3 regions of the Paraburkholderia youngii genome follow, and region 3 is predicted to be linked to each of the others. Evidence: riboswitches for the same ligand, from Rfam matches in the RefSeq annotation. Region 3 holds a riboswitch; each other region holds the start of a gene.
The links. A riboswitch is a leader RNA that binds a small molecule or an ion and turns the genes downstream of it on or off. The one in region 3 is predicted to bind cobalamin.
Positions count from the first base shown of each region.

Region 1: another riboswitch for cobalamin. It lies ahead of G5S42_RS25705 (TonB-dependent receptor domain-containing protein); the one in region 3 lies ahead of G5S42_RS13965 (CbtB domain-containing protein).
Region 2: another riboswitch for cobalamin. It lies ahead of cobA (uroporphyrinogen-III C-methyltransferase); the one in region 3 lies ahead of G5S42_RS13965 (CbtB domain-containing protein).

Region 1 is NZ_JAALDK010000001.1:5,634,231-5,643,763, reverse strand. It holds gene G5S42_RS25725 (EVE domain-containing protein) at 1-116, opposite strand, end outside; RNA gene ssrS (6S RNA) at 257-438, opposite strand; gene G5S42_RS25715 (cell division protein ZapA) at 517-831, opposite strand; gene G5S42_RS25710 (ATPase) at 828-1,187, opposite strand; cobalamin riboswitch at 1,408-1,671, shown strand; gene G5S42_RS25705 (TonB-dependent receptor domain-containing protein) at 1,764-3,695, shown strand; gene G5S42_RS25700 (FecCD family ABC transporter permease) at 3,735-4,799, shown strand; gene G5S42_RS25695 (ABC transporter ATP-binding protein) at 4,796-5,650, shown strand; gene cobT (nicotinate-nucleotide--dimethylbenzimidazole phosphoribosyltransferase) at 5,686-6,747, shown strand; gene G5S42_RS25685 (adenosylcobinamide-GDP ribazoletransferase) at 6,821-7,597, shown strand; gene cobC (alpha-ribazole phosphatase) at 7,582-8,172, shown strand; gene G5S42_RS25675 (cobalamin-binding protein) at 8,226-9,185, opposite strand; gene cobD (threonine-phosphate decarboxylase CobD) at 9,240-9,533, opposite strand, start outside.
Region 2 is NZ_JAALDK010000001.1:1,150,735-1,160,267, reverse strand. It holds gene cobN (cobaltochelatase subunit CobN) at 1-3,171, opposite strand, end outside; gene cobW (cobalamin biosynthesis protein CobW) at 3,185-4,276, opposite strand; cobalamin riboswitch at 4,480-4,757, opposite strand; cobalamin riboswitch at 4,838-5,106, shown strand; partial or broken gene cobA (uroporphyrinogen-III C-methyltransferase) at 5,351-6,076, shown strand; gene G5S42_RS45420 (cobalamin biosynthesis protein) at 6,119-6,574, shown strand; gene cobO (cob(I)yrinic acid a,c-diamide adenosyltransferase) at 6,571-7,173, shown strand; gene G5S42_RS05400 (cobyrinic acid a,c-diamide synthase CobB) at 7,177-8,502, shown strand; gene bluB (5,6-dimethylbenzimidazole synthase) at 8,486-9,145, shown strand; gene G5S42_RS05390 (DUF4136 domain-containing protein) at 9,184-9,533, opposite strand, start outside.
Region 3 is NZ_JAALDK010000001.1:3,020,329-3,029,861, reverse strand. It holds rRNA gene G5S42_RS13990 (23S ribosomal RNA) at 1-1,635, opposite strand, end outside; tRNA gene G5S42_RS13985 (tRNA-Ala) at 1,953-2,028, opposite strand; tRNA gene G5S42_RS13980 (tRNA-Ile) at 2,076-2,154, opposite strand; rRNA gene G5S42_RS13975 (16S ribosomal RNA) at 2,229-3,758, opposite strand; gene G5S42_RS13970 (CbtA family protein) at 4,358-5,098, opposite strand; gene G5S42_RS13965 (CbtB domain-containing protein) at 5,110-5,331, opposite strand; cobalamin riboswitch at 5,383-5,517, opposite strand; gene G5S42_RS13960 (histidine phosphatase family protein) at 5,605-6,225, shown strand; gene G5S42_RS13955 (hypothetical protein) at 6,239-6,679, opposite strand; gene G5S42_RS13950 (ATPase domain-containing protein) at 6,876-8,390, shown strand; gene G5S42_RS13945 (ATP-binding protein) at 8,394-9,533, shown strand, end outside.

The sequences.
Region 1 (9,533 bases), 2.6 Mb from region 3:
AAGTTGCGCGCCTGATAATTGCGCACGCCGGTCCACGGCAAGGTGCGATGCGGTGCGTTGGCGAGGTCGTCGATGCTTGCTTCGTCCGGTTCGGACTTCATCAGCCAGTAGCGCATGAATCGGAGTGAGCGTGTGAGATTGAACGAGGCGCCAACAACAGGCGCGCGCGGAAAAGCACCTGAAACAGGCACACAAAAAGAAAAAACGACGACCAAAGAAAAACGGCATCGAACCGAAGTCCGATGCCGTTCCAGATAAGGTCCCCGCCTTAGCCGCTAGGCCGGCATCCTGAACCGAGGGTTCAGAATTGGTCGCAGTTAGCAACACTTCGGGTACATCAGACAGAGTGACGCGCACACCCGTGCTACAAATTTCCGCAACCGTGCACATGGCATTGGTTCAAGGAATATATGACCTTGGCGAACCAGGCAGGGAAGCTAAACCGATGAAGCTACAACACATACCGTTGAACATGTGACCGGTTCGAAACCGGCCCGCTATTGAGTCAACTACTGCTTACTGCATGCTGTACTGCTCAATCACAGTACCTAGCTGTTCGTTCATTTGCTGCATTGTACGCCGGATTTCTTCAGCAGGAAATGCTTCTCCGTGTCGCACGCTGCTTTGCAGCTTAAGCAGTTCCGATGCCAGCGACAGCGCCGCCATCACCGCGATGCGATCGGTGCCGCGCACGTTGCTGCCGCTGCGGATTTTCTTCATCTCCGCGTCGACGCGCGCGACCGCCTCGAGCAGCGCGCCTTCCGTTTCGGGCGAACAGGCGAGACGGTAGGGTACTTCGAGAATCGATACTTCGATCTGCTTGGTGGTCATGCGCTTTCTCCGTGTCGGCTCACGTCGCCTTCCGCTTCCTCGTGTTCGGGCTGGGCGGACTCGAGCAGATCGAGCTGGTTATCCGGTTCGCTGCTTGCGCGTGCGCGCGGCAATTTTTCGAGAATCGCATTCAGGCGCACCTGAGCGTCGTCGATCTTGGCGGACAGCGCGTCGCGTTCCGCTTGCAGTGCATCGCGCTCGGCACGCAATTGCGCGAGTTCGGTGTGCGTGGCTTGTACTTCGGCACGCGTTTGCGCGAGTTGCTCTTCGAGCGCGATCCGCGCTTCGTTGTGGCGCTTGCTGATCGCAATCAGCTTGCCGATGTTCTGGGAGAGTGATTCGAGTTCGGTGAGCATGTGCTGCGTCCTCTAAAGACATCGCATTTTAGCGCGGAATATTACAGGTTCCGACAATTGTCTCGTTTCGAGACGTAACAGCATCGCTTCATGCAGGTTCGTTGCGAGTCGTGTCGTCGACCATAAGATCAAAGACCGGCAATCCATCGGACAATAACCTGCATTCGACAGAACGGATCGCGCTCCGGTTGGCCTTTCTTGACGCCCCGCGAAGCCGCTCCTACACTTCCCGCACTCTGGTGCCCGCGCGCGCTTTTCGGCGCGCGCAGTTAAACGGGAAGCAGGGCGCGCGCGGTGCCAAACCGGATGCGCGAACCTGCGCTGCCCCCGCAACGGTAAACGACCGCATGTGATGTGCTCATGCAGGTCGGTCCTTGTCGCACGGTTGGAAGTTCAATCTGCGAGTGTGCCACTGCGCGTCACGCGTGGGAAGGCGGGATCGATGTGTCGTAGCCCGGATACCGGCCAGAAAAGAGGGACGTCCCCCGCGAAAACGTTAAACATGGGGGGACGCCTCGTGACGCGTCGGCCTGCGGGGAAGCAGGCCGTGCATGCTATCCACAGGAATGTCATCCCATGTTGTCCCCCATCGCCCGCGCGACGCTGCTCGCGTTCGCGAGCCTGCCGCTCGTCGCGCATGCGCAAAGCGCCGAGCCTGTGCCTTCATCGTCCGCTGCGGATGCAAGCACCGCGAACGCCCCAAACGTTGCGGATGCGGCCAATCCCGCTTCCGCCGATGCATCGGGCAACGTGCTCTCGCCGATCGTCGTGACCGCACAACGCGGAGCGCAAGCGTTGCGCGACGCGATCCCGCAGACCACGCAGTTCGATCAGCAGGACATCGCCGACACGACCGCGACCGATCTGCCCGGCCTGCTGCGACTCGCACCCGGCGCGCAAATCTCGCGCACGGGTGGCCCCGGTTCGACCACGAGCCTCTTTCTGCGCGGCGCGTCGTCGACACAATCGCTGCTGCTGATCGACGGCGTGCGCGTCGATTCGGTGAGTCTCGGCTCCTCTCAGCTCGCACAGATTCCGCTCGACCAGGTCGATCACGTCGAAGTCGTGAACGGCAACGTGTCGGCGCTGTACGGCTCGGGCGCGATCGGCGGTGTCGTGCAGGTGTTCACGAAAGACGGCGGCGATCATCCGCCGCGCTTCAATTTTTCGCTCGGCTACGGCAGCTATCACACGCAGACGCAAACGGCCGGCGTGAACGGCGCGCTCGATCAGGACGGTCGCACGACCTTCAACATCTCGCTCGCGCGCACGAAGAACGACGGCTTTTCGTCGCTCGATCCGCTCGAGGCGCCGGGCGCGAATCCGAACGCGAACGGCAATCTGAACGAGAGCATCAGCGCGTCGCTGCGCCACAAGTTCACCGACAAGTGGGATGCGGGTGTCAGCTACTTCCAGTCGAACAACAACAACAGCTACGACAATGCGTACGGCGTGCCAACCGATCTGAACAACCTCTATAGCAAGGTGCGTCAGGTGTCGGTGTTTGCGAACGGCAAGCTGACCGACTGGTGGACCACCCACTTCACGCTCGCCGAGGGCGACGACCGCAGCGTATCGAACACCAATGGCATCTACAACGACCGTTTCGATACCGACAATCGCCAGTACACGTGGCAGAACGATTTCGCGCTCGCCGCGAACCAGAAGCTGCAATTCGGCTACGAACATCTCGACCAGACTCTCGACTCCGACACGTTCGCCGCGCCCGACCGTCACGTCGATTCGGTCTTCGCCGGCTACAGCGCACGCTTCGGCCGCAACCAGATTCAGGCCAACGTACGCCGCGACCAGTACTCCGATTTCGGCGGAGCGAACAGTTACTATCTCGGCTACGGTTTCGACATCACGTCGCGCTGGAAGGTAACCGCAAGCTATTCCGATGCGTTCCGCGCGCCGAGCTTCGACGATCTGTACTATCCGATCAGCGGCAACCCGTCGATCCAGCCGGAGCGCAGTCACTCGGTCGAAGCCGGTTTGCAGTACGCGACCGACGCGCTCGGCGTGATGCGTCTGAACGCATTCCAGACGCGCTATACGAATCTGATCGACTACGTGCAGACGATCCCCGGCATCTATCTCGCGGAGAACGTCGGCCATGCGAAGGTGCAGGGACTCGAAGGATCGTGGAGCGGTCATGTCGGCAAGACCGACGTACGCGCGACATTGACGCTGCAGAACCCGGTCGATCTCGACAGCGGTACCGACCTCGTGCGACGCGCGCGACGCTTCGGGTCGTTCGCGGCGAATCGCAGCATCGGTGGATGGCGGGTTGGGGGCGAGTGGATCGTCAGCGGTCCGCGTCCAGACAGCACCGGCAAGCTCGGCGGTTATGGCATCGTGAATCTATCGGCGCGCTACAACATCACGAAGGCGTGGTACGTCAGCGCGCAAATCGACAATCTGTTCAACAAGGACTATGAGACGGCCTACTCGTATAACTCGCCGCGACGCGGTGCGTATGTCACGCTCGGCTGGCGGCAGCAGTGACGCGCGCGCCGGGTTGGCCGCATGCGTGAGCGCACGCGGATGAGTCGCGCGTCCGGTTCGCTGTCCGCCGCGATGGCAACGCCGCGCCCGATGAACGCGAAACGCGCGGCCGCGATCTGGCTCGGACTCGCGCTCGCCGCCGTCGCGCTGCTCGGCGCGTCGCTGGTGCTCGGCAGCGTGCCGCTCGCGCCGTCGCGCGTGCTTGCGGCGCTCGTGCCAACGCACACGTTCGGCGCCACGGGCAGCGACGATCTCGCCGGCGAAATCGTGCGCACGTTGCGATTGCCGCGCGCGCTCGCAGGCTTCGCGTGCGGCGCGTTGCTCGCGCTCGCCGGCGCGCTGCTTCAGGTGCTGCTGCGCAATCCGCTGGCCGAGCCGTACGTGCTCGGCGTGTCGGGCGGCGCGGCCAGCTTCGCGCTGGTCGCGATGATCGCGGGCGGCGCCTGGTGGATCGTCGATGCGAGCGCGTTCGCGGGTGCGTTCGTGTCGATCCTGCTGGTGCTCGGACTCGCGCGTCGCGAACTGTGGCGCGGCGAGCCGCAGGACACGTCGCCGCGTTTGCTGCTGACCGGCGCGGTGATCGCGGCCGGGTGGGGCGCGATGATCACGCTGCTGCTCAATCTCGCGCCCGATAGCCGTCTGCGCGGCATGCTGTTCTGGCTGACCGGCGACCTCAATGGCGGCGCGCTGCCGTGGACCGCGCTGATCGCGCTCGCGCTCGTGTTGCTCGCGATCGTGCCAGCCGCGCCGCGTCTGAACGTGCTGCTGCGCGGCGACGCAGCCGCGCAAGCGCTCGGCGTCGCGGTAATGCCACTGCGTTTGCGCGTGTACCTGGTCGCGTCGCTGGCGGCAGCCGCGGCGGTGACGACCGCGGGCACGATCGGCTTCGTCGGTCTCGTCGTGCCGCATATGCTGCGGCTCGCGTTCGGCAACGACCAGCGCATGCTGCTGCCGGCGGCTGCACTCGGCGGCGGCGTCGCGGTGATGGGCGCGGATCTGATCGCGCGGACCGTGATTGCGCCCGCGCAATTGCCGGTCGGCGTGATCACGTCGCTGGTCGGCGTGCCGGTGTTCCTGTGGATGCTGCTCAAACGCCGCCGATGATGCAAGCCGAACCCAGCCCCACCTCTTCGATGCTGAGCACGCAGCGCCTGACACTGCGCGCCGGCGCGCGCACCTTGCTCGACGCGTTCACGCACACCTTCAATGCGGGCGAAGTCTGGTGTATCGCCGGGCCGAACGGCGCGGGCAAGACCACCTTGCTGTCGACGCTGGCGGGCCTGTTGCATCCGGCGGCGGGCCATGTCGAACTCGATGGCGTGCGCGTGGCCGACTGGCAGCCGCTGCCGCTCGCACGGCGCCGCGCGCTGATGCCGCAAAGCGCGGCCGATGCGTTCAATGCCAGCGTGCTCGACATCGTGCTGCTGAATCGCTTCCCGCATCTGGGCGGTTGGGGCTGGGAGCGCGATGAAGATCGCGCGGCTGCACAGGCGGCGCTCGAATCGCTCGGCCTCGCGGGCTTTGCGGCGCGCGACGTGCTGTCGCTATCGGGCGGCGAGCGTCAGCGCGTCGCGCTCGCGGCAGTGCTGTGCCAGGACGCGCCGCTGTTGCTGCTCGACGAACCGTTGTCGCATCTCGACCTGCATCACCAGATCGACTGCCTCGAAGCGCTCGTTGCATGGACGCGCGAGCCGGGACGCAGCATAGCGCGCAGTGTGCTGTTCTCCTGCCATGACCTGAACCTCGCGCGCCGCTTCGCGACGCATGCGTTGCTGCTCGACGGCGCGGGCGGCGCGTATGCGGGCCCGGTGCGCGACGTGCTGACGCCCGCGTTGACGAGCCGCGCGTTCGGCTATCCGCTGATTCTGATTCGCGATGGCGAGCACGAGGCGCTGATTCCCGCGCCGCGCGCGCGTCATGAATCGCCTGCCGGTCATGAGGAAAAGTCAGGCTGACTATTAATCCCCTATACCTTGTTTCGATCACAACTATGACTCGCATCCCACTCCCGGCCGGTTTGCCCGAAGTCGCGCCGCTCGATCAGACGCTGCGCGCCGAGCTGCAACGGATCATCGATACGCGCACCAAACCGCCCGGCAGCCTCGGCCGGCTCGAAACGCTCGCGCGCCAGATGGGCCTGATCCAGCGCAGTACTCGTCCTAGCGTGCAGCGGCCCGCGATGATCGTGTTCGCGGGCGATCACGGTATCGCCGCCGAAGGCGTGAGCCCGTATCCGCAAGCGGTGACCGCGCAGATGGTCGCGAACTTCATCGCGGGCGGCGCGGCGATCAATGCGCTCAGCCGCGTCGCCGGTCTCGAACTCGAAGTGGTCAACGCGGGCATCGCGACGCCGCTGCCGTCCACCGACGGACTCGTCGATATTCCGGTCGGGCCCGGCACGCGCAACTTCGCGCACGAAGCCGCGATGACGCAGGCCGAAGCGCTCGCCGCGATGCAGGCAGGCGCCGCGCGCGTGCGTCATCACGCGGCGCTCGGCACTAACGTGATCGGCTTCGGCGAGATGGGCATCGCGAACACGTCGGCGGCCGCGTGTCTGATGAGCCGTCTGTGCGGCGTGCCGATCGACGACTGCGTCGGCCGTGGCACCGGTCTCGACAATGCCGGGCTCGCGAAGAAGCGCAACGTGCTCGCGGCGGCGCTCGCGCGTCATGCGGACGCCAGCGCGCCGCTCGACGTGCTCGCGACCTTCGGCGGCTTCGAAATCGCGATGATGACGGGCGCATTTCTGGCGGCCGCCGAGGCGCGCATGACGATTCTCGTGGATGGTTTCATCGCGACGTCGGCGCTGCTGGTCGCCGATGCGCTCTCGCCCGACGTGCGCGAGTACTGCGTGTTCGCGCATGCGTCGAACGAGGCCGGCCATCGGCGCATGCTCGATCATTTCGGCGCGCAGCCGCTGCTGTCGCTCGACATGCGGCTCGGCGAGGGCACGGGCGCCGCGCTCGCGGTGCCGCTGCTGCGCGCGGCGGCGGCTTTCTTCAACGAGATGGCCAGCTTCGATTCCGCGGGCGTCGCGGATCGCGAACCGTGACGCGCTCGAACCCACGCTTCGCGGCAACGCGAAGCTCGGCCCGCATCGCAGCGAACATGCACTCGAGACGTCCATGAACCCGCTCGCGGAACTGCGCTATTTCTTCACGGCGCTCGGTTACTTCACGCGTGTGCCGGTGCCGCGCTGGGTCGGCTACGAGCCGCATTATATGAACGCGGCGGCGCGCTATTTTCCGCTCGTCGGCGTGCTGGTCGGCGGCGTCAGCGCGCTCGTCTATCTGGCCGCGCTGCGCGTGTTTCCGGCGGGCGTCGCGGTGCTGCTGTCGATGGCCGCGTCGCTGCTCGTGACGGGCGCGTTCCACGAGGACGGTCTGGCCGATTGCGTCGATGCGTTCGGTGGCGCCTATACGCGCGACGATGCGTTGCGCATCATGCACGACTCGCGCATCGGTGCTTTCGGTGCCATCGCGCTCGTGATCGCGTTGGCGATCAAGTGGCAAACGCTCGCCGCGTTGCCGCCGCTTTCCGCCGCAAGTCTGATGGTTGCGGCGCATGGCGCGAGCCGCGCGTGCGCGATCAGTTATCTGGCCACGCTCGACTATGTGCGCGCCGCGGGCAAAGCCAAGCCGGTCGCGCAGCGTCTGAGCGGGCTGGCGCTGCTGTGCGCCGCGCTGTTCGGGCTGCCGTGGCTGCTGTGGCCGAACGGCCCCGGCGCGCCCGACTGGCGTTTCGCCGCGCTCACGTGTGTCGTGCTGTTGGCGCTGCGCTTCGCGATGGGCCGTTATTTCGTCAGACGCATCGGCGGCTATACCGGTGACTGTCTCGGCTTCGCGCAGCAAATCTTCGAATTGAGCATCTATCTGGTGGGGCTTGCATGGATATCGTCCTGATTCGACATCCCGCTGTCGCGCTCGAGGCGGGGGTTTGTTACGGCCATAGTGATGTCGCGTTGGCGGAAAGCGCCGAGGTCACGTCCAATGCGTTGGCGGTCAAGCTCGCGAGCTTGCAGGTGCCGGCGCCGCGCGTGCTGATCACGAGTCCGCTCACGCGCTGCGCCGCGCTCGCGAACGAGATCGCCAACGACTTCGGCTGCGTGGTCAGCCACGACGAGCGTCTGAAGGAGATGGACTTCGGCGAATGGGAAGCGCAGCGCTGGGATACGATCGATCGCGCCCAGCTCGACGACTGGGCCGCCAATTTCGAGCATGCGCGCGCGCATGGCGGCGAGAGCGTCGCGCAATTCGTCGCGCGTGTGCGAGCGTGGTTCGATGCGTTCGCGCTGACGCGCGAGCTGTCGCCCGCGTACGTGGTCACGCACGCGGGGGTGATGCGCGCGATCGCGTCGTGGGTGCTGGAGGTGCCGCTCGCGCGTTGCCTGCAGTGGTCGCTCGATATGCCCGGGATCGTCTGGTTGCGGCGTAACGACGAGACGCTGCAGTGGTCGCTGGTGCGATGGAATGCGTGACCCGCGTGGTCATGCGGAGAACTGAGCGTATTTTTTGCGCGACCCGCGGCGCGTCATGGCGCGGGTTTGTTTGCGCGCGAGCGCGCCAGTTCGAGGTCCTCGCACAGTTGCCGCGCGCCTTGCGCGATGCGCGGCGCGGGGCGATTGATCAGATCGCCGTCGATCGCAAACAGGTTGTCGTTCGCGACGGCCGCGAGACGCGGCCACGCGCGCCATGCGTCGAGTTGCGGCAGCGTCGTGTCGGGCTGCGTCGCGCCGGGCGCCGCCGTGACGATCGCCTGCGGATTCGCCGCGAGCACCGCTTCGGTCGATACGGTCGGCACGAGCGGCTGCAAGTCCGCGAACACGTTGCGGCCGCCGCATAGCGTGATCACGTCGCTGATCATGTGCTCGCCGTTGAGCGTCATCAGCGGCCGGTCCCATACCTGATAAAACACGCTGACTACGGGGCGATTCGCATACCGCGCGCGCAGGCGGCCGATGTCGTCGCGATAGGCGGCCGCCGCCGCGTCCGCGCTCGCGGAGGTGCCTAGCAGCCGGCCGAGCTTCGTCAGCGACACGGCGATATCGTCGAGACGGCGCGGCTCGCTGAAAAAGAGCGGCACGTGCAGCTCGCGCAAGCGCTCGAGCTGACGCTGCGCATTGCCATGCCGCCACACGACGATCAGATCCGGTTTCAGCGCGACGATGCGTTCGAGGTCGAGCGCCTTGTTGTCGCCGACGCGTGGCAGTTGTTTCGCTTCGGGCGGATAGTCGCTGTACGACACCGCGCCGACCATCTTCGGGCCGCCGCCCGCGGCGTACAGCAATTCGGTCACGTGCGGGGCGAGGCTGATCACGCGCTGCGCGGGCGCGGCGAGCATGACGGTCGCGCCGCTGTCGTCGGTGACGGTGATCGCGGCGTGCGCGCTCAGCGCAGTTAGAGCGAGCGCTGCGGCGCTGAACCAAGGGATGAAGTGGCGCGCGGGCGCGGCAAAGCGAGCGGAGCGAGTGAAGCGAGTGAAGCGGGTCATCGGGCGAGGGCGGATCACGAAGCGTTGAACGGCTGGGGTGCGAAGGACGGTGCGCTAACCCGAGCGCGCGGTATCGATCGAATCAACCGCCTGTTGAAGCAGTTGTTCGAAGCGGGTCCATTCGGCCTCATCGCCCGGCAGCCCGAAGCGCACGCTGGCCGATGGCACCCGGGGCGATGGCGGAAAAAGACGCGTCCACACGCCGCGCTGCGCGAGCGCTTCATGCAATGCGGCGGCGCGCGCATCGTCGGTCCATGCGAAAAGCGGCGTGCCGCGAGTCGCGAAACCGTGCGCATGCAACAGCCCGGCAAGCCGTGCGCTTTCGCCGATCAGCCGCTCACGCATCCG
Region 2 (9,533 bases), 1.9 Mb from region 3:
CTGCCACTCGCGCGAGTCGATCATCTGCTGCAGACCCGCGCCGTACGCGCCGGGTCGCGCGCTGAACACGCGCCAGCCGGCGCGCTTGCGCGCATCGACCGGGTCCATGCCGCGGGCGATCAACGCATCGCGTTCGCGCTGCACGCGCGCGCGAATCGGATTCAGCTCCGCGGGCTCGTCGAGTTCGGCAACGGCTTGTACGGCCGCATCGAACAGATGCATCACGTTGGCGAACGCATCGCGAAAGAAGCCGGATACGCGCAGCGTGACGTCGATACGCGGCCGGTCGAACGCTTCGATCGGCATGATCTCGAAGTCCGTCACGCGATGACTGCCCGGTGCCCACTTCGGCCGCACGCCGAGCAGCGCGAGCGCCTGGGCGATATCGTCGCCGCCGGTGCGCATCGTCGCGGTGCCCCAGACCGACAGGCCGATCGCGCGCGGATAATCGCCATGCTCCTGCAGATGCCGCTCGATCAGTTGCTGTGCCGATTTCAGGCCGAGTGCCCACGCGGCTTGGGTCGGCACCGCGCGCGTGTCGACCGAATAGAAGTTGCGGCCGGTGGGCAATACGTCGGGCCGACCGCGCGAAGGCGAGCCGCTCGGACCTGGCGGCACGAAACGTCCTTCGAGGCCGCGCTTGAGCTGCGTCATTTCCTGCGGACCGCAGGCGTCGAGGCGCGGCAGCACGTCGTCGCGCAGGCGCGCGATCACCTGTGCCGCTTGCGGCAGACTTTCGTCGCCTGCGGGGACGGCCCGCGAACGATCCGCGTCATCGCAATCGACACCGCAGACGCCGCGCAACAGCTCGCCCGCAAGCAACTCCAGCCGCTCGCGGGTATCGCCGCAATGTCGCCACGGTGCGTCGCTGATCCGCTGCAAAACTTCGGGACGCCGGCCGTCCCATGCGGCGGCCCAATCCACCCTCAACGGATCGAACAGATGATCGATGCGCAGATCGCGCGCCAGCGCGTCGACGAGCCCTGCCTTGCCGCCCTGTCCATCGCCGATGGGAAAGCGCCCGAGCGCGAGCAGCGTATCGCGCCGCTGCACGCCGCGCGGCGACTGCCCGAACGTATGCAGGCCATCGCGAATCTGCGCTTCCTTCAGCTCGCACAGCCACGCATCGACGCGCGTGAGCAGCGCGTCTTCATCGTCCTGTCCGTTCGGCGCCGCGAGACTCAGCTCTTCGTGCAGCCGATGCTCGACGATCGTCGTCAGAATCGTGCGACGCAAGAGCTTTGCGCGACGCGAATCGACCATCAATGCTTCGTAGTATTCGTCGACCTGGCGTTCGAGGTCTTGCAGCGGCCCGTAGCTTTCAGCGCGCGTAAGCGGCGGCATCAGATGATCGATGATCACCGCCTGCGCGCGCCGCTTCGCCTGGCTGCCCTCGCCCGGATCGTTGACGATGAACGGATACAGATGCGGCATCGGCCCGAGAATCAGATCGGGCCAGCACGCATCGCTCAGCGCGACGCTTTTGCCCGGCAGCCATTCCAGGTTGCCGTGCTTGCCGACGTGCACGACCGCGTCGATGCCGAACTGGTGGCGCAGCCAGAAGTAGAACGCGAGGTACGCATGCGGCGGTACGAGCTCGGCATCGTGATAGCTCGCATAGTCGCCTTGCTCGCGCGAACGCGAAGGCTGAATGCCGACGAACACCTGCCCGCAGCGCCAGCCCGCGATCATGAAACGGCCGCGCCGCAGCGTCGGGTCCTGGTCGGGCTTGCCCCAGCGCGCGTTCAACGCGTCGCGCACGCTCGCCGGCAACGCGTCGAAATGCGCGCGATAGTCGTCGAGTGCGAAGCTTTGCAGGGCCGGACGCAGATCGCGGACGACCGGATCGTTGGTCACGCCCTCGGTCAGCCTGTTCAACAACGCGTCGCCGCTGTCTGGCAATTCGCCGACACGATAGCCTTCATCGCGCAGCATCGACAGAATGCCGACCACCGATGCCGGCGTATCGAGTCCCACGCCATTGCCGATGCGCCCTTCGCTCATCGGATAGTTCGCGAGAATCAACGCGACTTTCTTGTCGGCGTTATCGAGCGAACGCAGACGGCACCAGCGCCGGCTCAGCTCGGCGAGAAAGCGCACCCGTTCGAGGTCGGGCTGATAACGAACCACGTCGACCTGCGTATGCGCACAGCGATACGCGAGCCCCTTGAAGCTGATCGCGCGCGTGATGATGCGCCCGTCCACTTCGGGCAGCGCGACGTGCATCGCGATATCGCGCGAATTGAGGCCGTGGTTGTCTTTCAGCCAATCGTCGCGATTGCCGCCGCTCAGGATCACCTGGAACACCGGCGCGTCGCCGGCGAGTGCGAGCGGCTCGGGGTCGTCGATCGCGGACGCGGCGAACGCGGTGGTGTTCAGCACCAGCGCGACGCCATGTTGCGCGCACAGCGACTGCACGACATCGCGGCTCATCGCATCCTTCAACGACGTGATCGCGAGAGGCAGCGGATTGAGCCCTTGCGCTTCGAGCGCATCGATCAGCGCATCGAACACCGCGGTATTGGCGGCCTGCAGATGCGCCTTGTAGAACAGGATCGCGACAACCGGCGCGTCCTGCCGCCAACGCGCCTGCCAGTCGGCAACGGTAGGCGTATCGCGCTCGGGGTGATACAGCGACGCGGCCGGCAATGCGCGCGGCGGCTCGGGCGCGCGCCCCCAACCGAGCGCGCGGTACGCGATGCAGCGCAAAAACGCCTCGGCGTTCTGCGGACCGCCCTCGCGCAGATAGCGCCACAACTGCTGACACAACTCGGCGCTCGCGGTGCTGCGCGCGAGCAGGTTCGGGTCCTCCTGCAGATCGCCGGAAAACATCGCGAGCGTTTGCTGTTTGCGCTGCGCGAGCGCGACGACCTGCTCGATGCCGTACGGCCAATACGCTTCGCCGCCGAGATGATCGACGACGACCACGCGCGCATGCTGCAACACGTCGTCGAGATAGAAATCGACCGAGGCCGGCTGACGCAGATACGTGACGTTCGCGAGCCGCAGGCTCGGGAAGCCGTCATCGAGACGCGGCACCACGCTCGCGAGCAGCGACAGCGTGGTGTCGGCGGAACTGAGCACGACGATCTCGGCGGGCCGCTGATCGATGCGGATCACGCCCTGCGTATCGTCGACGAAACCGCCCGGCGTCGTGCGCAGCAAATGCATGCTGGTGCGCCCGTTATGCCGTCGCGTTCGACGTCGCGCCGAGCGCCGCGTCGAACGCCTGTTGCAGCGCGGGTTGATCGAGGTCTTCGCCGATCAGCACGAAGCGGCTCAGGGCGTCGTCGCCGCTTTCGCCCGCCTGCCAGCGCCGGTCGAAGTAGCTGTCGAAGCGCCGGCCAACGCCCTGGATCACGAGGCGCATCGCCGCGCCCGGCAGTGCCGCGAAGCCTTTGACACGGTAAATCGTGTGGCTTTCGACCAGCGTCTGCAACGCGGCGAGCGCCGCGTCGCGCGACGGCACCGATGCCTGCACGACGACCGAATCGAATTCGTCGTGATGATGATCGGGGTCGTCGGCGGAACCGTGGTGGTCGTGACGCAGATGGATCGTCTGTTCCGACGCCGCTTCGAGCCCCAGCAGCGTATGCAGGTCGAGCTGCCCCCGCTGCGCGCGCACGATCTTCACCTGCGGCGGAATCTCCGCGCGGATCGCGGCTTCCACTTCGTGCTGCCGCGCGTCGTCGATCAGATCGGTCTTGTTCAGAATCACCAGATCGGCGGCCGACAACTGGTCTTCGAACAGCTCGTGCAGCGGCGACTCGTGATCGAGATTCGGATCGGCCTTGCGCTGCGCATCGACGGCGACCGGGTTATCGGCGAACTGGCCGCTTGCGGCGGCGGGGCCATCCACCACCGTCACCACCGCGTCGACCGTGAAGCCGTTGCGGATCTGCGGCCAGTTGAACGCCTGCACGAGCGGCTTCGGCAATGCGAGCCCCGAGGTTTCGATCAGCACGTGATCGAGTTCGTCGCGCCGCTCCGCGAGCTTTTCCATCACCGGGAAAAACTCTTCCTGCACGGTGCAGCACAGACAACCGTTCGCGAGTTCATACAATTGCCCTTCGGTCTCGACGCCGTTTTCATCGCAACCGATGCCGCAGCCCTTGAGGATTTCGCCGTCGATGCCGAGTTCGCCGAACTCGTTGACGATCACCGCTATGCGCTTGCCGCCCGCATGCTGAAGGATGTGCCGCAGCAACGTAGTTTTGCCACTGCCGAGAAAGCCGGTAACGATCGTGACGGGAATCTTGCGCAATTGAGTTTGCATCGTGAGGTCCATCCCTTTGCGTTGCATCGGTCTGCCGCAAGTTCCGCGCATCGGTCGGCATCGGCTGGCGAATGGAGCGAATGAAGCACGCGCAACAGTACCAGCGATCACCAGACACGGGGACGAACGACGGCATTGCCGCGACAACGGAAATACAGAAAGCGGAACTGAGGTCATGAACGCGCCGCCGCATCCCCGCGGCGGTCGTTCTGCTTCTTCGGGCCGGTATCCGGGCTGGCGAAAGCGCCGCTTCCCCTTCCCGGACGAGTGGTTTCTCGTCCAGTGGTGATATGTCGACGCGACCTTGCGCGAGGACATCGAAGCCGGCACCGCGGCGCCCGGCTATCAAGCCGGAACCGCTTTTCGCTTACCGTTGCGGGGACAGCACAGGTTAGCCGCTCTAGCGCAGATGGCTCCCTGTTTCCCGTTTAACTGCATGCGCACGAACGCGCACGCGAGCACCCAAAGTGCGTGCGAGTGTAGGCCCCCGGGCATGCGCAGTCAAGGAACGCGGGGCGCCGGAAAGCGCCGCCGCGGCTTATCCGGCAAGGCGTCATGTGCTATCGTATGCGCGCGTTTGGTGCCCGCACATGCGCTCGCATGTGCAGTTAAACGGGAAACAGGCAGCGCGTCGCGCGTTCAACCTGTGCTGTCCCCGCAACGGTAAGCGACCTGCGGCGCGCGGTTCGATTCAGCTTCGATTCCGCTGTGCCGCGCATGCGTTTTTTGATGCCACTGTCCCCGCGAATCCGCAGATTCGCAAACCGGGACGGGAAGGCGAAGCGCGTGAGGCCGCCAGCCCGGATACCGGCCAGACGCGGAGGCGGCGCCGCATGCATGCGTGCATCGGGTTGCGCCGCCGGCCGCCGGAATCCGCGGGGAACGGATGTGAAGGCGTAGTAGCGCGGCATCGCGCGTGTCGTGGCGTTCTCACTGAAGAATCCGCCGCGAACCGCACGAGTGGCCGCGCCCGGATTCGCTGTACCGCATGACATCCATATTCACCGCCGCGCGCACCGTCGCACGCCGCCACTCCCCTCCCATCTCCGCATGGCATGCGCCATGCACGCCGCGATGACGCGCGCCTGGCTGATCGGCGCCGGTCCCGGCGACGTCGAACTGATGACGCTGAAGGCCACCCGTGCGCTCGCGCAGGCCGATGTCGTGCTGGTCGACGATCTGGTCAATCCCGACGTTCTGCAGTTCGCGGGCGCCAACGCGCAAGTCGTATACGTCGGCAAGCGCGGCGGCCATCCGTCGACTCCGCAAGCGGACATCGTCGCGCAAATGCTCGGGCATCTGCGCGCGGGACGCAGCGTGGCGCGGCTCAAAGGCGGCGATCCGTTCGTGTTCGGCCGCGGCGGCGAAGAATTGCAGGCGCTGCAGGCGGCTGGTGTTGAAGTCGACGTGATCAACGGCATCACGGCCGGCATCGCCGCGCCCGCGACGCTCGGCATCGCGGTCACGCATCGCGATTACGCGCAGGGCGTCGTGTTCGTCACCGGCCACGGCGCCGGCGGTGGCGAGCCGGACTGGGCCGCGCTCGCCGCGACGCAGATGACGCTCGTGATCTATATGGGCATGCGGCGGCTCGGCGAAATCGTCGGCGCGTTGCTCGCGGCCGGCATGTCCGCCGATACGCCCTGCGCGGCGATCGAATCGGCGACGCGGCCGGAGCAGCGTCACGTGCTCGCGCCGCTGCGCGAGTTTGCCGAGGCGGTCGTGCGCGCGGGGCTCGGCTCGCCGGCGATCGTCGTGATCGGCGGCGTGGCCTCGTTCGCTCTTGCGCGTGATGCGGCCAAACGCGACGGCCGAGTCGCTCACGAACAAGCTGCGAGCGCGATTAAAACGCTGAGCGTCGGCATAGGTTGCCGCTTGCACAGCGATGCGGCTGACATCGAAGCCGCCGTGCGCGCAGCACTCGGTTCGAATGCCTTCGAGCAGATCCACACCATTGCGACGATCGACGCCAAAGCCAACGAAGCAGGTCTGCTCGAATTCTGTTCGCGCCATCAACTACCGCTGCAACTGTTCAGCCGCGAGCAGATCGCCGCCGCACCGTTCGCGTCGCCGTCGGCGGCCGCGCGCGCGCATCTTGGTGTCGACGGTGTGTGCGAACCGTGTGCGCTACTGGCGGCAGCAGCGTCGGTCCGCGCGACAATCACGCAAAACGCACGTCTGGTCGTACGCAAGACCACGCACGCCGGCATTACCGTCGCGATTGCGGCGGCGAGCGACAGCGCACCCGGCGACGTAGCGCCCTTCCATCCCGCCCCTCAAGACCAGGACCTCCGATGAAAACCGATCCCGAATCGCATCAACGCATGACCGAACGGCGCCGCGAAGGCCACGAAAAGAAGCAGGCCAGCGCTACCGTCGAAAAAGGCCTGCTGATCGTCAACACCGGCACCGGCAAGGGCAAGAGCACGGCCGCGTTCGGCATGGCCGTGCGGGTGCTCGGCCACGGCATGCGGCTGGGTGTCGTGCAGTTCATCAAGGGCGCGCTGCATACGTCGGAGCGCGATTTCCTCGGCGCGATCGCGCAATGCGATTTCGTCACGATGGGCGACGGCTATACGTGGAACACGCAGAACCGCGAAGCCGACATGGCAACCGCGCGCAAGGGCTGGAACGAAGCGCGGCGGATGATCGAAAGCGGCGACTATCAGATGGTGATCCTCGACGAGCTGAACACCGTGCTGAAGTACGAGTACCTGCCGCTCGACGAAGTGCTCGCCGTGATCAATGCGCGCGCGCCGATGCTGCACGTCGTCGTGACCGGGCGCCATGCGCCCGACGCGCTGATCGAAGCCGCCGACCTCGTCACCGAAATGCGCGCGATCAAGCATCCGTATCGCGAGCAGGGTGTGAAGGCGCAGCGCGGCGTGGAGTTCTGAGCGATGTCCGCGCCCCCCAAGGGGACTCGCTCCGCAGCGTGCCCCGCGCTGTTCATCAGCGCGGCCGCCTCGGGACAAGGCAAGACCACGATCACCGCGGGTGTCGCGCGCTATCACCGGCGGCTCGGACGTCGCGTGCGCGTGTTCAAGACCGGGCCGGATTTTCTCGACCCGATGATCCTCGCGCGCGCGAGCGGCGCGCCGGTGCTGTCGCTCGATCTATGGATGGTCGGCGAAAGCGCGTGCCGCAACCTGCTCGCGCAGGCGGCACAAGAAGCCGATCTGATCCTGATCGAAGGCGTGATGGGCCTGTTCGACGGCACGCCGAGCAGCGCCGATCTGGCGACCACGTTCGGCGTGCCGGTGCTTGCGGTGATTTCCGCGCAGGCGATGGCGCAGACCTTCGGCGCGCTCGCGTTCGGCCTTGCGCGCTTCAGACCGCAACTGCCGTTTCATGGCGTGCTCGCGAATCGCGTCGGCTCGACCCGGCACGCGCAGATGCTGCAGGAAGCGCTGCCGCCTGAACTGCGCTGGTGCGGCCACATCGCCACGAGCGACGAGATCACGCTGCCCGACCGGCACCTCGGCCTGCATCAAGCCGATGAAATCGACGATCTCGAAGCGCGCCTCGAACGCGCGGCGGATACGCTCGCGTCGACCGCGCTCGCCGAACTGCCGCCGCCGGTCGATTTCGGCACACCGTCGCCCGAGGTGCTGCCGCGTCTGCTCGAAGGCACGCACATCGCGATCGCGCGCGACGCCGCGTTCTCGTTCATCTACCCCGCCAACGTCGCGCTGCTCGAAGCGCTCGGCGCGCGGCTCAGCTATTTCTCGCCGCTCGCCGACGAAGCGTTGCCCGCCGACGCGCATGCGCTCTATCTGCCGGGCGGCTATCCCGAACTGCATATGGCGACGCTCGCGGGCAACATGAGCAGCGCGGCATCGATCCGCGCACACGTCGTGGCGGACAAACCGGTGGTCGCCGAATGCGGCGGCATGCTCTACCTGCTCGACACCCTGACCGACGCGCAAGGCACGCGCACGCGGATGCTCGGCCTGCTGCCCGGTCACGCGACGATGCAAACACGCTTCACGTCGCTCGGCATGCAGCAGATCGACGGCCTCCACGGCACGCTGACCGGCCACACGTTTCATTACTCGAAGCTCGCGACACCGCTCGAACCGCAGCGCTTCGCCACCCGCGCGCACAGCGACACCCCCGGCGAAGCGGTGTTCCGCGTGGGCCCGATTGTGGCAACCTATATGCACGCTTACTGGCCCTCCAACCCGGCTTTCACGGCCGCCCTCTTTCATGGCGAAGCCTTTTGACGACTCCGAGCGCGAGGCGGTCTATCGCGCGATTTACGAACGCCGCGACATGCGCCACTTCGTGCCCGATCCGGTCGATCCAGCGGTGCTGCGGCGTCTGCTCGACGCGGCGCATCACGCGCCGAGCGTCGGCTACATGCAGCCGTGGCGCATCGTGCGCATCACCGATGCGGCGCTGCGCACGGGCTTGCGCGACATCGTCGAGCGCGAACGGCTCGCCACCGCCGACGCGCTCGGCAAGCGCCGCGACGAGTTCATGAAGCTGAAGGTCGAAGGCATGCGCGACTGCGCGGAGCTGCTGGTGATCGCGTTGATGGACGGGCGCGAGCGGCACGTGTTCGGCCGTCGCACGCTGCCGGAGATGGACCTCGCTTCGGTCGCGTGCGCGATCCAGAACATGTGGCTCGCCGCGCGCGCGGAAGGACTCGGGCTTGGGTGGGTGTCGCTGTTCGATGTCGACGCGGTGCACCGGCTACTGGCGATGCCGGAAGGCGCGCGGCCGGTCGCGATTCTGTGTCTCGGCCACGTCGATGCGTTCTACAGCGAGCCGATGCTCGAAACGGAGCGCTGGGCGAGCCGTCTGCCGCTAGCCGATTGTGTGTTCGAAAACCGCTGGCCACGCGGCGAACCGGTGCCGGAATAACCGACACGCACGGCTCCGGCGACTCGAAGCTGCGTTGTTTAGCGCTGCAGCGGCTCCATCGACTCGACGTTCGGCGCACCGCTCGCCTTGTCGATACTGAGCTTCACGCGCCAGTCGGCCGGCGCGTCGTACGGCAGCTTCGCAAGCGCGGTTTTCACGAGCAGCGGCAGCGCACGCAGCGGGGCCGCGTCGCGATCGCTATACACCGCGCTGACCTTGTAGCGCTCGGTGCCGCTCGCATAGTCGAAAAAGCGCAGCGTCAGCGCGTGCTGATACTTGCGCCCGAAAAGCAGCGCGCCTGGACCGTCGCTACCCGCGCCGCAATCGGGCGGCTCGCAACCCGCACCGCCGATGCCGATCGACGCCGGCCGCGTGCTATACGCGATCG
Region 3 (9,533 bases):
CAAGCGCCTTAGAATACTCATCTCGCCCACCTGTGTCGGTTTGCGGTACGGTCACTGTGAAACTGAAGCTTAGAGGCTTTTCCTGGAACCCCTTCCAGTTGCTTCGCTTCCGAAGAAGCTCGCGCCACACCCTTGAGTCCTGTGCCCGGATTTGCCAAGGCACCCTCTCCAATGCAGCGACCGGGACTTCCAACACCCGGACAACCTTCCGCGATCCGTCCCCCCATCGCATTTCACAATGGTGCAGAAATATTAATCTGCTTCCCATCAGCTACGCATTTCTGCCTCGCCTTAGGGGCCGACTCACCCTACGCCGATGAACGTTGCGTAGGAAACCTTGGGCTTACGGCGAGGGGGCCTTTCACCCCCTTTATCGCTACTCATGTCAGCATTCGCACTTCCGATACCTCCAGCACACTTTCCAGTGCACCTTCGCAGGCTTACGGAACGCTCTCCTACCATGCACATAAATGTGCATCCGCAGCTTCGGTATATGGCTTAGCCCCGTTACATCTTCCGCGCAGGACGACTCGATCAGTGAGCTATTACGCTTTCTTTAAAGGGTGGCTGCTTCTAAGCCAACCTCCTGACTGTTTTAGCCTTCCCACTTCGTTTCCCACTTAGCCATATTTGGGGACCTTAGCTGGCGGTCTGGGTTGTTTCCTCTTGACACCGGACGTTAGCACCCGATGTCTGTCTCCCGTGATTGCACTCTTCGGTATTCGGAGTTTGCTATGGCGTAGTAATCCGCAATGGACCCCACAACCATGACAGTGCTCTACCCCCGAAGGAGAGACACGAGGCACTACCTAAATAGTTTTCGGAGAGAACCAGCTATTTCGAGTTTGTTTAGCCTTTCACCCCTATCCACAGCTCATCCCCTAACTTTTCAACGTTAGTGGGTTCGGTCCTCCAGCACGTGTTACCGTGCCTTCAACCCGCCATGGATAGATCACCTGGTTTCGGGTCTACACCCAGCGACTGGACGCCCTGTTCGGACTCGCTTTCGCTACGCCTGCCCTAATCGGTTAAGCTCGCCACTGAATGTAAGTCGCTGACCCATTATACAAAAGGTACGCCGTCACCCCTTACGAGGCTCCGACTGTTTGTATGCATGCGGTTTCAGGATCTGTTTCACTCCCCTCCCGGGGTTCTTTTCGCCTTTCCCTCACGGTACTGGTTCACTATCGGTCGATCACGAGTATTTAGCCTTGGAGGATGGTCCCCCCATCTTCAGACAGGATTTCACGTGTCCCGCCCTACTTCTCGTACACCCAGTTCTTTCCCGCTGTTTTCGTCTACAGGGCTATCACCTGCTATGGCCGCACTTTCCAGAGCGTTCGACTAACAATGAGAATAAAGAGTACAGGCTGATCCCATTTCGCTCGCCACTACTTTGGGAATCTCGGTTGATTTCTTTTTCCTGCGGTTACTTAGATGTTTCAGTTCACCGCGTTCGCTTCACGTAGCCTATGGATTCAGCTACGGATACTCCATTAGGAGTGGGTTTCCCCATTCGGACATCTCCGGATCAAAGCTCGTTTGCCAGCTCCCCGGAGCTTTTTCGCAGGCTACCGCGTCCTTCATCGCCTGTGATCGCCAAGGCATCCACCACATGCACTTGTTCGCTTGACCCTATAACGGGTGTGTCTCTCACCACCTTCACTGGGAAGGCAGCGTTTTTCACACACGCTACAGGTTGAGTATTCGTGTTGCGCCGTATTCCAAAGCGATCTCTCGATCACCTTTAAAATACATCGATACAATCACAACCCTGATTCACCTACTCACGCACCCATCTCCAGGTACGCTTTCGTGAATCTCTTTACTACTTCTTCCTGATTGTTAAAGAACGACAGCCGATATAAAGCCTGTGCCTCATACCGCGCTGACTGGCTCAATCGCCAATGCGCAACGCTCTGCCTTCATGCAGAACCCTGCGCATTGAGGATTGGTGGAGGATGACGGGATCGAACCGACGACCCCCTGCTTGCAAAGCAGGTGCTCTCCCAGCTGAGCTAATCCCCCGGTCATACCCTACTCAAGGGTGTCCCAGTCAGCACCACAGACAAAGATGGTGGGTCTGGATGGATTCGAACCATCGACCCCCCCGCCTTATCAAGACGGTGCTCTAACCGACTGAGCTACAGACCCCTGAGTCTGTCTGCGTTGCTTCTCTAAACCACAGCCGATAAGCGTGAGCGCTTGCGCAGCAATGCAAGCTCTGGAAAGGAGGTGATCCAGCCGCACCTTCCGATACGGCTACCTTGTTACGACTTCACCCCAGTCATGAATCCTACCGTGGTGACCGTCCTCCTTGCGGTTAGACTAGCCACTTCTGGTAAAACCCACTCCCATGGTGTGACGGGCGGTGTGTACAAGACCCGGGAACGTATTCACCGCGGCATGCTGATCCGCGATTACTAGCGATTCCAGCTTCACGCACTCGAGTTGCAGAGTGCGATCCGGACTACGATCGGTTTTCTGGGATTGGCTCCACCTCGCGGCTTGGCAACCCTCTGTTCCGACCATTGTATGACGTGTGAAGCCCTACCCATAAGGGCCATGAGGACTTGACGTCATCCCCACCTTCCTCCGGTTTGTCACCGGCAGTCTCCCCGAGTGCTCTTGCGTAGCAACTAGGGACAAGGGTTGCGCTCGTTGCGGGACTTAACCCAACATCTCACGACACGAGCTGACGACAGCCATGCAGCACCTGTGTGATGGCTCCCTTTCGGGCACTCCCGCCTCTCAGCAGGATTCCATCCATGTCAAGGGTAGGTAAGGTTTTTCGCGTTGCATCGAATTAATCCACATCATCCACCGCTTGTGCGGGTCCCCGTCAATTCCTTTGAGTTTTAATCTTGCGACCGTACTCCCCAGGCGGTCAACTTCACGCGTTAGCTACGTTACCAAGCCAATGAAGGCCCGACAACCAGTTGACATCGTTTAGGGCGTGGACTACCAGGGTATCTAATCCTGTTTGCTCCCCACGCTTTCGTGCATGAGCGTCAGTATTGGCCCAGGGGGCTGCCTTCGCCATCGGTGTTCCTCCACATCTCTACGCATTTCACTGCTACACGTGGAATTCCACCCCCCTCTGCCATACTCCAGCGCTGCAGTCACCAATGCAGTTCCCAGGTTAAGCCCGGGGATTTCACATCGGTCTTACAGCACCGCCTGCGCACGCTTTACGCCCAGTAATTCCGATTAACGCTCGCACCCTACGTATTACCGCGGCTGCTGGCACGTAGTTAGCCGGTGCTTATTCTTCCGGTACCGTCATCCCTCACGGATATTAGCCACGAGGTTTTCTTTCCGGACAAAAGTGCTTTACAACCCGAAGGCCTTCTTCACACACGCGGCATTGCTGGATCAGGCTTGCGCCCATTGTCCAAAATTCCCCACTGCTGCCTCCCGTAGGAGTCTGGGCCGTGTCTCAGTCCCAGTGTGGCTGGTCGTCCTCTCAGACCAGCTACAGATCGTCGGCTTGGTAGGCCTTTACCCCACCAACTACCTAATCTGCCATCGGCCGCCCCTTGAGCGCGAGGTCTTGCGATCCCCCGCTTTCCTCCACAGAGCGTATGCGGTATTAATCCGGCTTTCGCCGGGCTATCCCCCACTCCAGGACACGTTCCGATGTATTACTCACCCGTTCGCCACTCGCCACCAGACCGAAGTCCGTGCTGCCGTTCGACTTGCATGTGTAAGGCATGCCGCCAGCGTTCAATCTGAGCCAGGATCAAACTCTTCAGTTCAAACCTGTTACTGTTTTCGGTTCCGCAGTTTCCTGCTTATGAACCGGTCGCTCACTCAACGTACTGACGATGATCAATCCGTCTTTCGACAGATAAACCTTCCTCTAATACTGTGTGAGGCTTCTGATACTTTTGCCTTGCAGCAGATCCATACGGATCCGCCGCCGCATTCCGCATCAAGCGCCCACACTTATCGGCTGTTAGTTTTTAAAGATCGATCCGCCCAACCCGCAGCGCCTGAACCACCACCACCCGGCACTGCTTCGTTTGCGTCGCTGCGTCTGCAGCAGAGAAGCGAGATTATGGAGAGCGGTCCGCGCCGCGTCAATACCCTTCTCACAAATTATTTTAAAAAGTTGAAGAGCTTAAAAATTGAGCAGTGCCGCGTACAACATGAATTAGTTAGGCGTCCAATTGGATTTCCCTAGGCGCCGCGTCGAGTGGAGTTGCGAAAAGCCGTTAAGCAGCTTTTCCACAGAAAATGTTCGCAAGGCTGTGGATAACCGCTCCACAACCGCGCCAAGTACTTGATCCAAAACCATTCTCGCGCGTTGCGCGCGAAGCGTCGCCGCTTGCGCGGCCACGCGTCACCGTCTTATTCAAGCGGACTTCATCGTCACCCGCGCATTCGTACGCATAAAAGCACTGCGCTCGACCATCGCGCCGAACAACAGCCCGATCGTCGTCCACATGACCACCTGCATGCCGATCGCCGCGACGCGGAACTTCCACAGCAGCACGGCCGGGAACGTGGCCGGCACTTCATTGATGACCGGCATCGACAGTTGTACGGCCGCGATGATCGCGACGAATACGAGCCCCGCGACGATCGAGCCGTTCCATGCACCCAGCTTCGCCGCCGCGCGGCGCCGCACCTTCAGCGAAAACACCATCGTTGCGAGCGAAATCGCGATCATCAGAAAGAACAGGCCCGTGCGCGCGCCGATCGTGTCCGGATCACCGACCGACGGCGGATTGGCCGGATACTTGATATTCGGCACGACCACGATGGCGATGAACGCGCCAAGCGCGAGCCACGCAGACAGCGCGCGCACGCTCAACGAACCCGCGCGTCCATACGCATAGGCAAACACCAGCGAGAACAGACCGCCGAATGCCGCGCCATACGTGACCACGCCAGTCAGCAGGCCGAGGCCAGCCTGCGTCTCACGGCTCACGATTTCGGGCTCGGGCGCCTCGCCGCGCGCCGCGGCCGCTTTCTCTTCGAATGAAATCGCCTGATCGACCTGTGGTTCGCCGACGATTCGCGCGAACGCGAACGTGAGCAAGCCCGCGACGATGCCCGCGAGCATCCCGCGCACCAACAATTTACCTACCATGTCGAACTCCGTTAGTGGCAGGGAAAGCCAAGCAGATGGCGGCCGTCGTGCACGAACTCATGCACGTACATGCCGGGCACGAGCGACGTCGCACCCTGTTCCGCACCAACGAAGTAAAGCGCGAGCAACAGCAGCAAGCCGCCGAATACGACCCACGGCAGCAGTTCACGCAAGGGAATGGGAGTGGGCTGGGCCGCCGGTTGCGCGGCGCGATCGAAAACAGCTTCGGTCATGATGGACATCTCCTGGGGTAACGCGCCCCGATAGTCGATTGCAGAGGAATGGTGCGAAGCTCAGGTCTGGCTTTCGGCTCTTGTGGATTGCAAGGCCGATTACAGTGGCGCGACCGCGCCGGGCTCTCACCGGCTTCCGTGCTTCGCATTGTCGGTATTCTACGCGCTAAACTGCGGCTTCCGCGACGGCGAGGGCTGCGCCGCAACGCGCAACGCACGCCGCGAGCCCGTCAAGCCACGCAGGCAAGTGCGAATGAGGCGCCAACGCAAAGAATGGATACGCGACTATTACTGGTGAGCCATGCGGCAACGGCCGCGCAGCGCGCGGGCCGCTTCCCCGCCGACGATCCGCTCGACGCGCGCGGCCGCGCCGAAGCCGAAGCGGCGCGCGCCCGTCTCGCGCTTCCCGCCGACGCCACCGTATTCACCAGCCCCGCCGCCAGCGCCCGCGAAACGGTCGCCGCGCTCGGTCTGAGCGCCACGCCTGCCGACGCATTGGCGGATATCGACTATGGCAAATGGCGCGGCCAGCGCCTCGCGGAGATTGCCGACGAAGCCCCCCGCGAACTCGCCGCCTGGACGCGCGAGCCCGACGCAGCACCGCCCGGGGGTGAATCGTTCGATCGACTCGCGCGGCGGGTCGGAGAGTGGCTCGACGCGCAACAGGCAGACGTACGCTCATGCAACGCGGTCAACGAAGCAGGCTTCGCGGCCTCTGCACACGGTCGAACCATCGTCGCGATCACCCACGCAACGCTTCTGCGAGCGGCAATCGTGCATGCCCTCGGCGCATCGCCAACCGTGTTCTGTCGCATCGAGATCACGCCGCTGTCGGTCGTCGAATTGCACCACTCGCGACGCGGCTGGTCATGGTGGCCGTCTGCCACCGCCTGAACGGAACCGCCGCTTACCTGCCCGACACCACGAGCCGCAATTGGTTCACCCCCTCGGGAGTCAGCGTGATTTCGGTGCGTCGATCCTTCGCGCCGAGATAAAAGTGCTGACGTCCCGGCGAATTCTGATCGTGCGTTGCATCGGGCAGGCACGACGCGATGTCGGCCGCGACCGCTTCCAACGCATCCGCGTTCGAGCCCGCCGCCTGATGCGGCGTCCACGTGCACTGGAAACTACGATGCGCGGCTGAACATTGCGCGTCGTCGCCATAGGGTTGCGCGACGCCTTTGCCGTCGTCGGGCGTCAGCGAGGTGAAGCCGTCGGGCGCCGCGGCGACGATCCGTTTCAGCGCGCCGCAAGGTCTGGGGCTATCGTCGGCGGATGCGCCGACCGGCAGCAGCGCAACGAGCGATGCCGCGGTAAGCGCGATAGCGGAGAGTCGATAGGTTTTCATGTTGTGCGTGAAGCTTCCAGAGTGCTGCTGAAAAAAGCTCGCAGCGAGCCACCCTCAATAGCACGCTTCATGCCCATACGCGCGAACACCCAGCACGCAGGCGGCGCAGGACGGCACACAAATTGCGTGGCGCCATACCGGCCGCAACATCACGCCGCTTCCGATCAAAGCCACTGCCGACGTCATTTCAACCATCATGTCGACTACCACCGCCGCCCCCACCCCCGCCCGCTTATCGTCGGGCATCGCAGGAATCGACGACATCCTCGGCGGTGGTCTTACGCCGAACCGCATGTACCTCATAGAGGGTGCGCCAGGCACGGGCAAAACGACCTTGGCATTGCAATTCTTACTCAAGGGCCTCGACGAAGGGCAGACCGGTCTTTACGTCACGCTGTCCGAAACCCGTGCCGAACTGCTCGCGATCGGCGCGAGCCACGGCTGGGATCTGAGCCGCTTCAAGATACTCGAACAGCTGCCCGAAGAAGGGCTCGAACCGCAATACGAACAGAGCGTGCTGCACCCGGCCGAAGTCGAACTCGGCGAAAGCGTGCGCAACGTGATCGAACACGTCGACGAACTGAAACCCGCGCGCGTCGTGCTCGACAGCTTGTCCGAACTGCGTCTGCTGGCGGAGAACCCGTTGCGCTACCGTCGGCAGATTCTCGCGCTCAAGCACCATTTCTCGACGCGCGCATGCACGGTGCTGCTGCTCGACGACACGTCGGCCAGCGCCTCCGACATTCAGCTTCACAGCATCGTGCACGGCGTGATCAGCCTCGACAACATTGCCCACGATTACGGCGGCAACCGCCGCCGTCTGCGCATCGCGAAGATGCGCGGCATCAAGTTCCGCGAGGGCTATCACGACTTCACGCTGAACACCGGCGGTCTGCGCGTCTATCCGCGCCTCGTCGCCGCCGAGCATCACCGCGAATTCGGCACGAGCCCGATGAGCACCGGCACGTCCGGCCTCGACGCGCTGCTCGGCGGCGGCCTCGTTCCCGGCACCAATTCGCTGGTCATCGGCCCGTCGGGGGTCGGCAAAACCACCACCGTCGTGTCGTGCCTGCTTGCCGCGCTCGAACGCGGCGAGCGCTGCGCGTACTACGTGTTCGATGAAACGCTCAGCACCCTGGTGACGCGCTGCGCGTCGCTCGGCATGGATCTCGCACCGCATGTCGACAGCGGCCTGCTGACGCTGCGCCAGATCGATCCCGCGGAAATTTCGCCGGGCGAGCTGTCGAGCGACGTGCGCAACGCGGTCGAAAACGAGGGCGTGCGCTATGTCGCGGTCGACAGCCTGAACGCCTATCTGCAGGCGATGCCGGGCGAGCGCTTCCTGCTGCTGCACATGCACGAGTTGCTCGGCTATCTGAATCAGCAGGGCGTGGTCACGATGCTCGTGCTCGGGCAGCACGGCATCATCGGCGAGGTGCAGACCGAGGTCGACATCAGTTATCTGAGCGACGTGGTCGTGCTGTTCCGCTACTTCGAGCATCACGGCGAAGTGCTGACCGCGGTAACCGCCGTCAAGAGCCGCGCGAACGATCATGAACGCACGATCCGCCAGTTCCGCCTCGGCACCAAAGGCGTCGAGGTAGGGGAAGCGCTGCGTGACTTCGAGGGCGTGCTGTCGGGCCTGCCCTCGTATCGCGGCAGCACCGCGATGCTCGGTGCGGCGAATCTGATCGACACGTCGGGACAGTAAGCGATGGAGCAGCGCGTCCTCATCCTCGCACCGTTCGGCCGCGACGCCGAAGTGATCGCCGCTGTGCTGCACAACGACGCACGCGCCTGCGTGACCTGCGACGACGCCGACGCGCTCACCAGCGAGCTCGACGCCGGCGCGGGCACCGCGCTGCTCACCGAGGAAGCGCTCGCGAACGGCCACGGCTCGGGCCTCTTTGCGTGGCTCGAACGCCAGCCCGCATGGTCCGACTTCCCGTTCATCCTGCTCGCCGCGCGCAGCATCGGCCATCGCTCCACGCGCGGGCTCGAAGTGCTCGAACGGCTCGGCAACGTCGTCGTGCTCGAACGTCCACTCAATTCGGAGACCTTGCGGCGCGCGGTCGCGTCATCGTTGCGCGCCCGCGGGCGGCAATATGAATCGCGACGGCTGCTTGCCGAGCGCATCGAGGCACAGGACGCGCTGGAGCAGCTGAACGATTCGCTGGAAAGCCGCATCGCCGCGCGCACGCACGAACTCGCGTCAGCCAACGACCGGCTGATGGCCGAGATCCACGAACGCGCGAAGGTGCAGGCCGTGCTCGTGCAATCGCAGAAGATGGAGGCGCTCGGCCAGCTGACTGGCGGCATCGCGCACGACTTCAACAATCTGCTGAACGTGATCATGGTGAACGCGGAACTGATCGCGCGCGTGAGCGGCGACGAACGCCTGCGCGGCATGGCCGCCACCGTCAAACGTGCGACCGAGCGCGGCGCGAAACTGACCGGCCAGCTGCTGACCTTCTCGCGCAACAGCAACCCGAATCTGAAAGCGATCGACGTGGTCGCGCTGCTGCAAGGCATGCGCGACATCATCGCGGTGTCGCTCGGCTCCAGCATCCGCTATGGCAACGACTTCGAGCGTAATGAAATGTGGACCCGGGCCGACGCGAATCAGCTCGAGCTCGCGGTGCTCAATCTCGCGATCAACGCTCGCGACGCGATGCCGGATGGCGGCCGCCTCGACATTCACGTGACCCTGCGCGATGCACCCGACCAGACGCTGAAGCAAGGCCGCTACGTCGTGATCGAAGTCACCGATACCGGAGAAGGCATTCCGCCCGACGTCGTGTCGCGCGTGTTCGATCCGTTCTTCACGACCAAGCCGGTCGGCAAGGGTACGGGG